2 regions of the Polaromonas sp. P1_F2 genome follow, and region 1 is predicted to be linked to the other one. Evidence: riboswitches for the same ligand, from Rfam matches in the RefSeq annotation. Region 1 holds a riboswitch; the other holds the start of a gene.
The links. Region 1 has a riboswitch for glycine ahead of AC1D0O_RS22965 (D-amino acid dehydrogenase). Riboswitches for the same ligand answer to the same signal wherever they lie in the genome.
Positions count from the first base shown of each region.

Region 2: it holds a riboswitch for glycine, as region 1 does, so the genes downstream of both, gcvT (glycine cleavage system aminomethyltransferase GcvT) here and AC1D0O_RS22965 (D-amino acid dehydrogenase) in region 1, are expected to answer to the same signal.

Region 1 covers NZ_JBFUBN010000015.1:93,876-98,195, forward strand. The annotation lists gene AC1D0O_RS22950 (alpha/beta fold hydrolase) at 1-48, shown strand, start outside; gene AC1D0O_RS22955 (thioredoxin domain-containing protein) at 45-527, shown strand; gene AC1D0O_RS22960 (GrpB family protein) at 542-1,075, shown strand; glycine riboswitch at 1,272-1,380, shown strand; gene AC1D0O_RS22965 (D-amino acid dehydrogenase) at 1,490-2,803, shown strand; gene AC1D0O_RS22970 (DUF1737 domain-containing protein) at 3,113-3,322, shown strand; gene AC1D0O_RS22975 (DinB family protein) at 3,331-3,846, shown strand; gene phnD (phosphate/phosphite/phosphonate ABC transporter substrate-binding protein) at 4,062-4,320, shown strand, end outside.
Region 2 covers NZ_JBFUBN010000009.1:15,827-20,146, forward strand. The annotation lists gene gcvP (aminomethyl-transferring glycine dehydrogenase) at 1-213, opposite strand, end outside; gene gcvH (glycine cleavage system protein GcvH) at 278-643, opposite strand; gene gcvT (glycine cleavage system aminomethyltransferase GcvT) at 682-1,842, opposite strand; glycine riboswitch at 1,879-1,980, opposite strand; glycine riboswitch at 2,002-2,115, opposite strand; gene AC1D0O_RS17490 (hypothetical protein) at 2,143-2,712, opposite strand; gene AC1D0O_RS17495 (TRAP transporter large permease) at 2,789-4,066, opposite strand; gene AC1D0O_RS17500 (TRAP transporter small permease) at 4,063-4,320, opposite strand, start outside.

The DNA.
Region 1 (4,320 bases):
ACCGAGCCGGCGGCGCTGGCGCACATCCTGCTGGAGTGCGCCGAATGAAGGCGGTGGGCCGACGCGGTTTCACGGCCGCATTGGCGGGCAGCCTGGCCTGGCCGCTGCAGGCCCAGGCCAAGGACAGCGCGCTGCCGGTGCCGGCCTCGCTGCCGGAGGCGGCCGGGCTGGCCGCCGCGCGCGGCGAGCCGCTGGTGCTGCTGGTCACCCTGCCCGGCTGCCCTTATTGCGAACTGGTGCGGCGCAATTACCTGCTGCCCGCGCGCCAGGAAACCGGGCTGGAGGCCTGGCAGCTCAATTTCAGCGACAGCCGCACGCCGTTGACGGGTTTTGACGGCAAGGCCACGACCGCGGCTGCGCAGACCCGGGCCTGGAAGGCGACTTTCACGCCCACGGTGCTGTTCCTGGGCCCGCAAGGACAGAAGCTGGCCGAGCCGCTGGTGGGCGCGGCGATCCCGGATTTTTACGGAGCCTACCTGGACGAGCGCCTGGTGCTGGCGCGCCGGGCGGTGGTGGCGCTGCGTTAGGGCCTGATAACGCCATGACGGACGCCGGGTCGCTGCAGGCCGCCATTCACGAGGAGGTGGCACTGCGGGCCTACGACCCGCGCTGGCCCGGCCTGTTCGAGGCCGAGCGCGAGCGGCTGCTGTCGCTGTTTCCCGATGATTTGATCGCCATTGAGCACATAGGCAGCACGGCCGTGCCGGAGCTGGTCGCCAAGCCGGTGATCGACATCCTGGCCGGCGTGGCTTCGATGGCGGCGGCCAGGGCGCTGGTGGGGCCGCTGTGCGCCGAGGGCTACACGGCCTCGGCCGAATTTAATGCCACGCTGGCCGACCGCCAGTGGTTGATGCGCTGGGCCGGCGGGCATCGCACGCACCACCTGCATCTGGTGGTGCATGGCGGCCCGGTGTGGGCGCAGCGCCTGCGTTTTCGCGATGCGCTGAGGGCGGATGCCGCGCTGGCGGCGCGTTATGCGGCGCTCAAGGCGGAGCTGGCGGCCCGGCACCCGGGTGACCGCGAGGCCTATACCGAAGGCAAGGCCGCGTTTGTGCGCTCGGTGTGTGAAGGCTGAACGCCCACCACCCTATTGCCTACTATTAAGCTGCTGAATCAACCCGCTGGACCTGTACTGGATGCCGGATTTGCGTTTGGCAAATGCGGCTTCGGTGGTAAATTCAGACCGTTCAAGCAGGAGAGCGCTGCCCCCAGGGGCGGCCACCGAAGGCGCAAACTTCCATAATCGCTCAGGTCCCGTACTGCCCGGAAACACACAGCCGTCTGGAGAGACGCCGCATGCAAGGTGCGGCGCACCGAAGGAGCAAGGCCGTTGCGAAAGTAGCGGCTGAATCTCTCAGGTACCAAGGACAGTGGAAGCGGCCGCAAGCCTGTGATGGCCTGGCGGTTGCCATGATTCTTTTTGGACTCAAGCACCCCTCAAGGCATTGCACTTGCGCAACTGTAATTTCTGCTTGAAAAAGGAATCGCCATGAAAGTCATGGTTTTGGGTGCGGGTGTCACGGGGGTCACGACGGCCTGGTATCTGGCGCAGCGCGGGCATGAGGTCACGGTGATCGAGCGGCGCGGCGCGGCCGCGATGGAAACCAGCTTTGCCAACGGCGGGCAGATTTCCGTAAGCCACGCGGAGCCCTGGGCCAACCCGGGTGCGCCGCTCAAGGTGCTGCAGTGGCTGGCGCGGGAAGACGCGCCGCTGCTGTTCCGGCTGCGGGCCGATGTGAACCAATGGCTGTGGGGCCTGGAGTTTTTGCGCAACTGCACGCCGGCGCGCACCGCGCAGAACATCCGGCAGATCGTCAACCTGGGCATGTACAGCCGCGGCGCGCTGCAGAAACTGCGCGCCGAACTGGGCCTGCAATACGACGCGCGGACCCAAGGCATCCTGCATTTCTATACGAGCCAGGCCGAGTACGACGCGGCGCAGGAGCCGGCGCGCATCATGCGCGAGCACGGCTGCGAACTCGACATGAAAACCGCCGACGAGTGTGTGGCGATTGAGCCCGCGCTGGCGCAATGCCGCAGCAGCATTGTGGGTGGCAGCATGACGCCCAGCGACGAGTCGGGCGACGCGCAGGCTTTCACCGCCGCGCTGGCCGCGCGCTGCGAGCAGGCCGGCGTGAAGTTTCTCTACAACACCAACATCCTGGACGTGCTGGCCGGCGGCGGGCAGCTGGAGGGCGTGCTGGTCGCCGGGGGCCTCGGCGAGGCGGGCGGGCGCGTCGAGATGCTGAAGGCCGATGCCTATGTGATGTGCCTGGGCGCTTTCAGCGCGCCGTGGGCGAAACGCCTGGGGCAGAACCTGCGCATCTACCCGGCCAAGGGCTATTCGGTGACGCTGCCGGTGATCAACGAAGCTGCGTCTTACCAGGTGAGCCTGACGGACGACGAGTACAAGCTGGTGTTCTCGCGCTTCGGCAATCGCCTGCGCATCGCGGGCACGGCGGAGCTCAACGGCTACAACACCGAACTGAACCTGGTGCGCTGCCAGGCCATCGTGCGTCGCGTGAAGCAGCTCTTCCCGGAGATGACGGACGGCGAAGGCGCGCAGTTCTGGACCGGCCTGCGGCCGGCGACGCCGAGCAACGTGCCTTACATCGGCAAAAGCAAAACCTCCAATCTGTTCCTCAACACGGGCCACGGCACGCTGGGCTGGACGCATGCCTGCGGCTCGGGCGCGGCGATTGCCGACATCGTGAGCGGGCGCGTGCCTGAGGTGGACTTTGCTTTTACCGGCATGCCGGCGCCGGGGCGGGTGATGGCATTGCCGGGGATGGTGAAGGCCTGATCAGGCGGGCGCCGACCTCAAGACCATCGTGGCCCGCGTCATCAACGAAGCCGGCCTGAGGACCTCTCCCCCTCTTACTCCCTCCCCCTCTGGGGGAGGGCAGGGGTGGGGGCCAGCAGCGATTGGGCAAGCGCTTTTCGCATTTGCCAAGACCGCCAGCCCCCATCCCCACCTTCCCCCAGCGGGGGAAGGAGCAAAACCATTAGCCGCCATCCGACGTCCCGCCCACCAACCCGCCGACCGACCTCACCCTGCAGCAGATGAGCGGAGGCGGTAATATCGCCCTCCGTTCATTCGCCGCCCGCCGCCATGACCTCACCCGCCACCACGCCTCCCGACGGTCTTCCCACCTACCGCCTCCTCACGGGCCCGGATGACGCGAGTTTTTGCCACCGGGTCAGCGAGATGCTGGCGCTGGGCTACGAGCTTCACGGCTCACCAGCGGCGACCTTCAATGGCGAGCGGGTGATCGTGGCGCAGGCGCTGCTGTGGCCTTCGGTTCGGAGCGACAAGCCATGAGCGCTCCCTTGAATACCGCCACCCTGCAGGCGATGGCGGACTTCCCGCGCCAGCTCGAGCAGTTTTACGCGGCCATTCCCGAAAGCCACAGCGACTGGAGGCCTTCGTCGTGGGACGGCATCCCGAGCGAGACCTTTTCGGCGCTGGGCCAGGTCTGCCATGTCAGGGACATCGAGATCGACGGCTACCACGTGCGGCTTCAACGCACGCTCACCGAGACCAACCCGGTACTCGTGTCGCTGGATGGCTACGAGCTCGAGAAAGAGCGCAACTACGCAACAGCCGACGCGCGGGAAGCCCTGGCGGCGTTCCGGGCGGCCCGCCTCAAAACCATGGCCATGCTGTCGGCTGTCACACCGCAGCAGCTGGACCGCAGGGCGGAATTCGAAGGCTACGGCGCGCTGACCTTGCGCAGCCTGGTGCACTACCTGTGCAGCCACGACCAGCAGCACCTGGCCGGCCTGCAGTGGCTGCTCGGCAAGATTGACGCGTCGCGCGCCGTGAGCGCCGGGTGGAATTTGTAACATCGGCCTATCAGGAAATGGGCTTTGCGCGCTACCTTGGTGCGCCCTTTTTCGGCGAAAAAACCACGGATCGCCCGGGGTATTCCCGCTTTATGTCCCTTCAGCGTCAGTCGATCTGTAAGTAAAAGTTAACTTGGGAGCACACTGCATGAACGGCCTCGCTGCCGTGTTTTCCGCAGTTGCGGCTAATTCATTGACTTTTGGGGGTGATCAACATGATGGTTTATTTGCGCAATGTGGCTGTGCTGTCGGGTGCCGTCCTGGCACTGGGTTCCACCGTGGCACAAACCGAGGACCCGAATCCGCCGGCCAAGACCAAGAAGGCCAAAGCCGCCGCAGCGCCGGCGGCCGAAAAATTTTCAGGCCCGCGCGAAAAAATGGTGGTGGCCATGCCCAAAACCTACGGCAAGACCGAAACCATGGCCTTGTGGGGCGACTACTTCAGCCACCTGTCGCGCTGCGCCAATGTGGAGC
Region 2 (4,320 bases), on a different contig from region 1:
CGCGGCGGCTTCCGTGACCGGGGCCGGGATGGCCATGGGCGTGCTGCGCGCGATGGAGCGCGGAACGATGCCTTCGACCAGTTCGCGGCGCGAGGCCGAGCCCACGATGCTGAGCATGTGGACTTCGTCGGTCTCGTCAATGCCGATGTGGCGCGCGATGAATTCGGAAGGGTTTTCAAGGTCGCCCAGGGGCTTGGCGGTTTGCATCAACATGTCGGGTCCCGTGTCAGGCTTGGCAGCCAGGAGTCAGAAAACAGAAAAAAGGATCGGAAGAAAATCAGGCCGAGAAAGCGGTGTAGCGGGTCTCGTCCATCAGCGCGCTGAGCTGCGAAGGGTCGGACAGCTTGATCTTGAAGAACCAGCCGGCGCCCATGGGGTCGCTGTTGGCCAGCGATGGGTCGTCCTTCAGGGCTTCATTGATGGCGGTCACTTCGCCGCTCACGGGCATGTAGACGTCGGCGGCGGCTTTCACCGACTCGACGACGCCGGCGGTTTCCTTTTGCGCGAAGGTCGTGCCCACGGCGGGGAGGTCCACAAACACCACGTCGCCCAGCGCGTCCTGCGCATGCACGGTGATGCCGACAGTGGCGATGTCGCCTTCAATCTTGAGCCATTCGTGGTCTTCGGTGTATTTGACGGTCATGAGAATCTCCAGGGGTTAAGGGGTGGGGATGGCAGGGGTCAGCCGCGGAAGTAACGGTTGGGGACAAAAGGCATGGCCGCGACTTCCATGGGCACGGGCTTGCCGCGCACGATGGCGTTGACGCGTGTGCCCAGGGTGGCGAATTCGGGCTTCACATAGCCCATGGCGACCGGCTGGTTGATCGTGGGGCCCAGCAGGCCGCTGGTGACTTCGCCGATAGGCGTGCCGTCAATGGATTGCAGCTCGGTGTGGTCGCGAACGGGCACGCGCTCCAGCGCCACCAGGCCCACGCGCTTGCGGGCCAGCGTAGCGGGGTCGGCCAGTTGCGCCAGGATTTTGTCCGCGCCCGGGAAGCCACCGGCGCGCGCGCCGCCTGTGCGCCGCACTTTTTGCATGGCCCAGTTCAGGTTGGCTTCGACCGGCGTGGTCGTCGTGTCGATGTCGTTGCCGTAGAGGCACAGGCCTGCTTCCAGGCGCAGCGAGTTGCGCGCGCCCAGGCCTATGGGTTTGACCTCGGGCTGGGCCAGCAGTGCGCGCGCCAGCGTCTCGGCCTGCGAGGCAGGCACGGAGATTTCAAAACCGTCTTCGCCGGTGTAGCCGCTGCGTGTGAGGAAGCAGTCGCAGCCGGCGACGCTGAAGCGCCCGCCGGTCATGAACACGAGTTTTTCGACACCGGGCGCCAGGCGCTGCAGCGCATTGACGGCCTGCGGGCCCTGCAGTGCCAGCAGCGCCATCTCGGGCATGGGAATGACTTCGCAGCGCGAGCCGATTTTTGCCTGGATGTGCGCGATGTCGCCCACCTTGCAGGCGCCGTTGACGATGACGAATAGGTCGCCGCCGTTCGCGTAATCGCGGTTGAAAAACATCAGGTCGTCGATGATGCCGCCCGCGTCATTGAGCAGCAGGCCGTAGCGCTGCTTGCCGGCCGGCAGGTCGATCACGTCGACCGGAATCAGCGATTCGAGCGCCGCCGCGGCATCGGCGCCCACCAGGCGCAACTGGCCCATGTGGGACACGTCGAAGAGGCCGGCGGCCTGGCGTGTGTGGAGGTGCTCGGCCATCAGGCCCGCCGGGTATTGCACCGGCATGGAATAGCCCGCGAAGGGCACCATGCGCGCGCCAAGCTCCACATGCAGCTCGTGCAGCGGTGTTTTCAGCAGGGTTTCAGGGGCGGCGGAAGAGGTGGACGAATCGGACAAGGCATTCTCCGGGGGCAAACAGGTTCTAAATCCATGGGTGCCCCTGCTGTCCACTTTACCTGAGAGATTCACCCGGCGATGCGGGCTTGCTCCTTCGGTGGGCCGCTTTGAAAACGGCCTCTCTCCAGTAGGGAACGCCTTGCCGCGTGGTGCGCCGCAGGGCGGTTGCCAGTCCTTTTGCCTGAGCGTTCAGTGCACCAAAAAGGGTTGCCCCGGGGTGCACGTGCGCCTTCGGCGGTTTTCGCTGGGAAAACTCTCTCCTGACCCCGGCAAGTGTAACGGATGCTGCCGTCGGCCCGGTCAAGCCGCCTGGTGCTGCGGCAGCAGCATGGCGATGCGCTCGCTGATGGAATCGGCACGCTCGTGGCCCGCGATTTTTTCGATTTCTTCGATCATTTCGCGCGAGGCGGCCAGCATGCTGTCGCGGTCCTTGGCGTTGCGCAGCGCTTCGCGGAAGCGCTCGGCCATCACCGGGTCGCGCCGGGCGAACATGCGCTCGCAGATGTCGAACAGGAACATCCGGGTGGTGGCGAGCGAGCGTTTGCCTTCAAACTGGTCGGCCGAAACCTGGATGGCCTGCGTGGTTTCGGGGCTCGGGAAGTTCTGCAACTGGGCCGGCGTGGGTTTGGGTACAGGCGCCGGTGCAGGCGCTGCGGCGGGCGGGGAGGTTTTTCCCGGGTGCGCTTCCAGAAAGCCTTCGCGCAACAGGCGCAGGGCGATGGCCTCGCCGTCGCCGTCAAACAGCGGGCGAAAGTCCTGCGCCGATTTGCTGCCGTCGGCCATCAGCAGCAGGGTGCGCTCGCGCTGGCCTAGCGTTCTCACGCCGGGCTTGAGCTCGGCGCGGGCACGGTCGGTTTTGTGGAGCTGCATGGATTTCATCCTGAAATGAAAACCTGAGCATTACCTCTACAGATGACAACACCGTGAAACCCTGCCTGAAAAAAAGCTATTTGGCGTAGACCAGGTCGCGCAGGCCCAGCGAGAGTTGCGGTACGTAAGTGATCACCATCAGGCAAACCAATATGACCGCTACAAAAGGCAGCAGGTGGGTGACGATGCGGTCCAGCGATATCCTGGCGACGGTGCAGGCCGCGAACAGGTTCACGCCGAAAGGCGGCGTGATCATGCCGAGCGCGAGGTTGACCACCATCACCAGGCCGAAGTGCACCGGGTCTATGCCGAAGTGCACCGCCACCGGCGCCAGGATGGGCGCCAGCACGATGATGGCGGCGCTGGTCTCGATGAACATGCCGATGATGAACAGCGCGGCGTTGACACCCAGCAGGAAGAGGGCGGGCGACTTCAGCACCTCCTGCAGCCAGTGGCCTATGGCGTCCGGCACGCCGGCCCGGGTGATCAGGAAGGCGAACAGCCCGGCGTTGGCGATGATGAACATGATTACCGCGCTGGAGATCACCGACTTGCGCAGGATGACATACAGGTCCGCCAGCTTGATCTCGCGGTAGATCACAATGCCGACGACCAGGGCATAGAACACGGCCACCGCTGAAGCCTCGGTCGGCGTGAAAATCCCGCCGTAAATACCGCCCAGGATGATCACCGGCATCAGCAGCGCCCAGCCGGCCTGCCAGGTCGCCTTGCCGAAGCTCAGGCGTCCGTCGCCATCCTGTTTGCCCCAACCCTTCCAGCGGCAGTACAGGTGCACGAACAGCATCAGCGCGAAGCCTATCAGCAGCCCGGGGCCGAAGCCGGCGATGAAAAGTTCACCGATGGAGACCTCGGCGCTCACGCCGTAGAGGATCATGGGGATGGATGGCGGAATGATCACGCCCAGCTCCGCGCTGGTGGCCTGCAGGGCCGCGGCGTAGGCCGTGGGGTAGCCGTGCTTGATGAGCGCCGGTATCAGGATGGCGCCTATGGCGAAGGTGGTGGCCACGGACGAGCCGGAGACGGCCGCGAAAATCATGCAGGTCAGCACGCAAGTCATGGGCAGGCCGCCCTGCACGCCGCCCACGATGCTTTTGGCGAACTCGACCAGCCGGCGCGAGATGCCGCCGGTTTCCATCAGGTTGCCGGCCAGGATGAAGAAGGGGATGGCGGCCAGCGGGAATTTGTTGATCGAGGAGAACATCTCCTTGACGGAGATCAGCATGTTGGCATTGGACGCCTGGATGCCGAAGATGGAGGCCAGGCCGATGGACACGGCCACCGAGACGGTGAGCGCAAAGCACAGCACCATCGTTGAAATCATTACTCCCGTCATTGAGCCGTCTCCAGTTCGTTGCGTTGCGGATCCAGCAGGTTGCCGATGATGCCGATCACGCAGAACATGCCGCCCACGGGCATGGCCACATAGCCCCAGAACATCGAGACCGACTCCAGGCCGGCCATGGACTGCACGCGGCCGCGCAGCGAATAGTCCCAGCCCCACCAGACGATCACGGCGACCAGCGCCAGGGCGGCCAGGCAGACAAACCAGTCCAGCACACGCCGGATGCGCGGCGGGCTCCAGCGGTA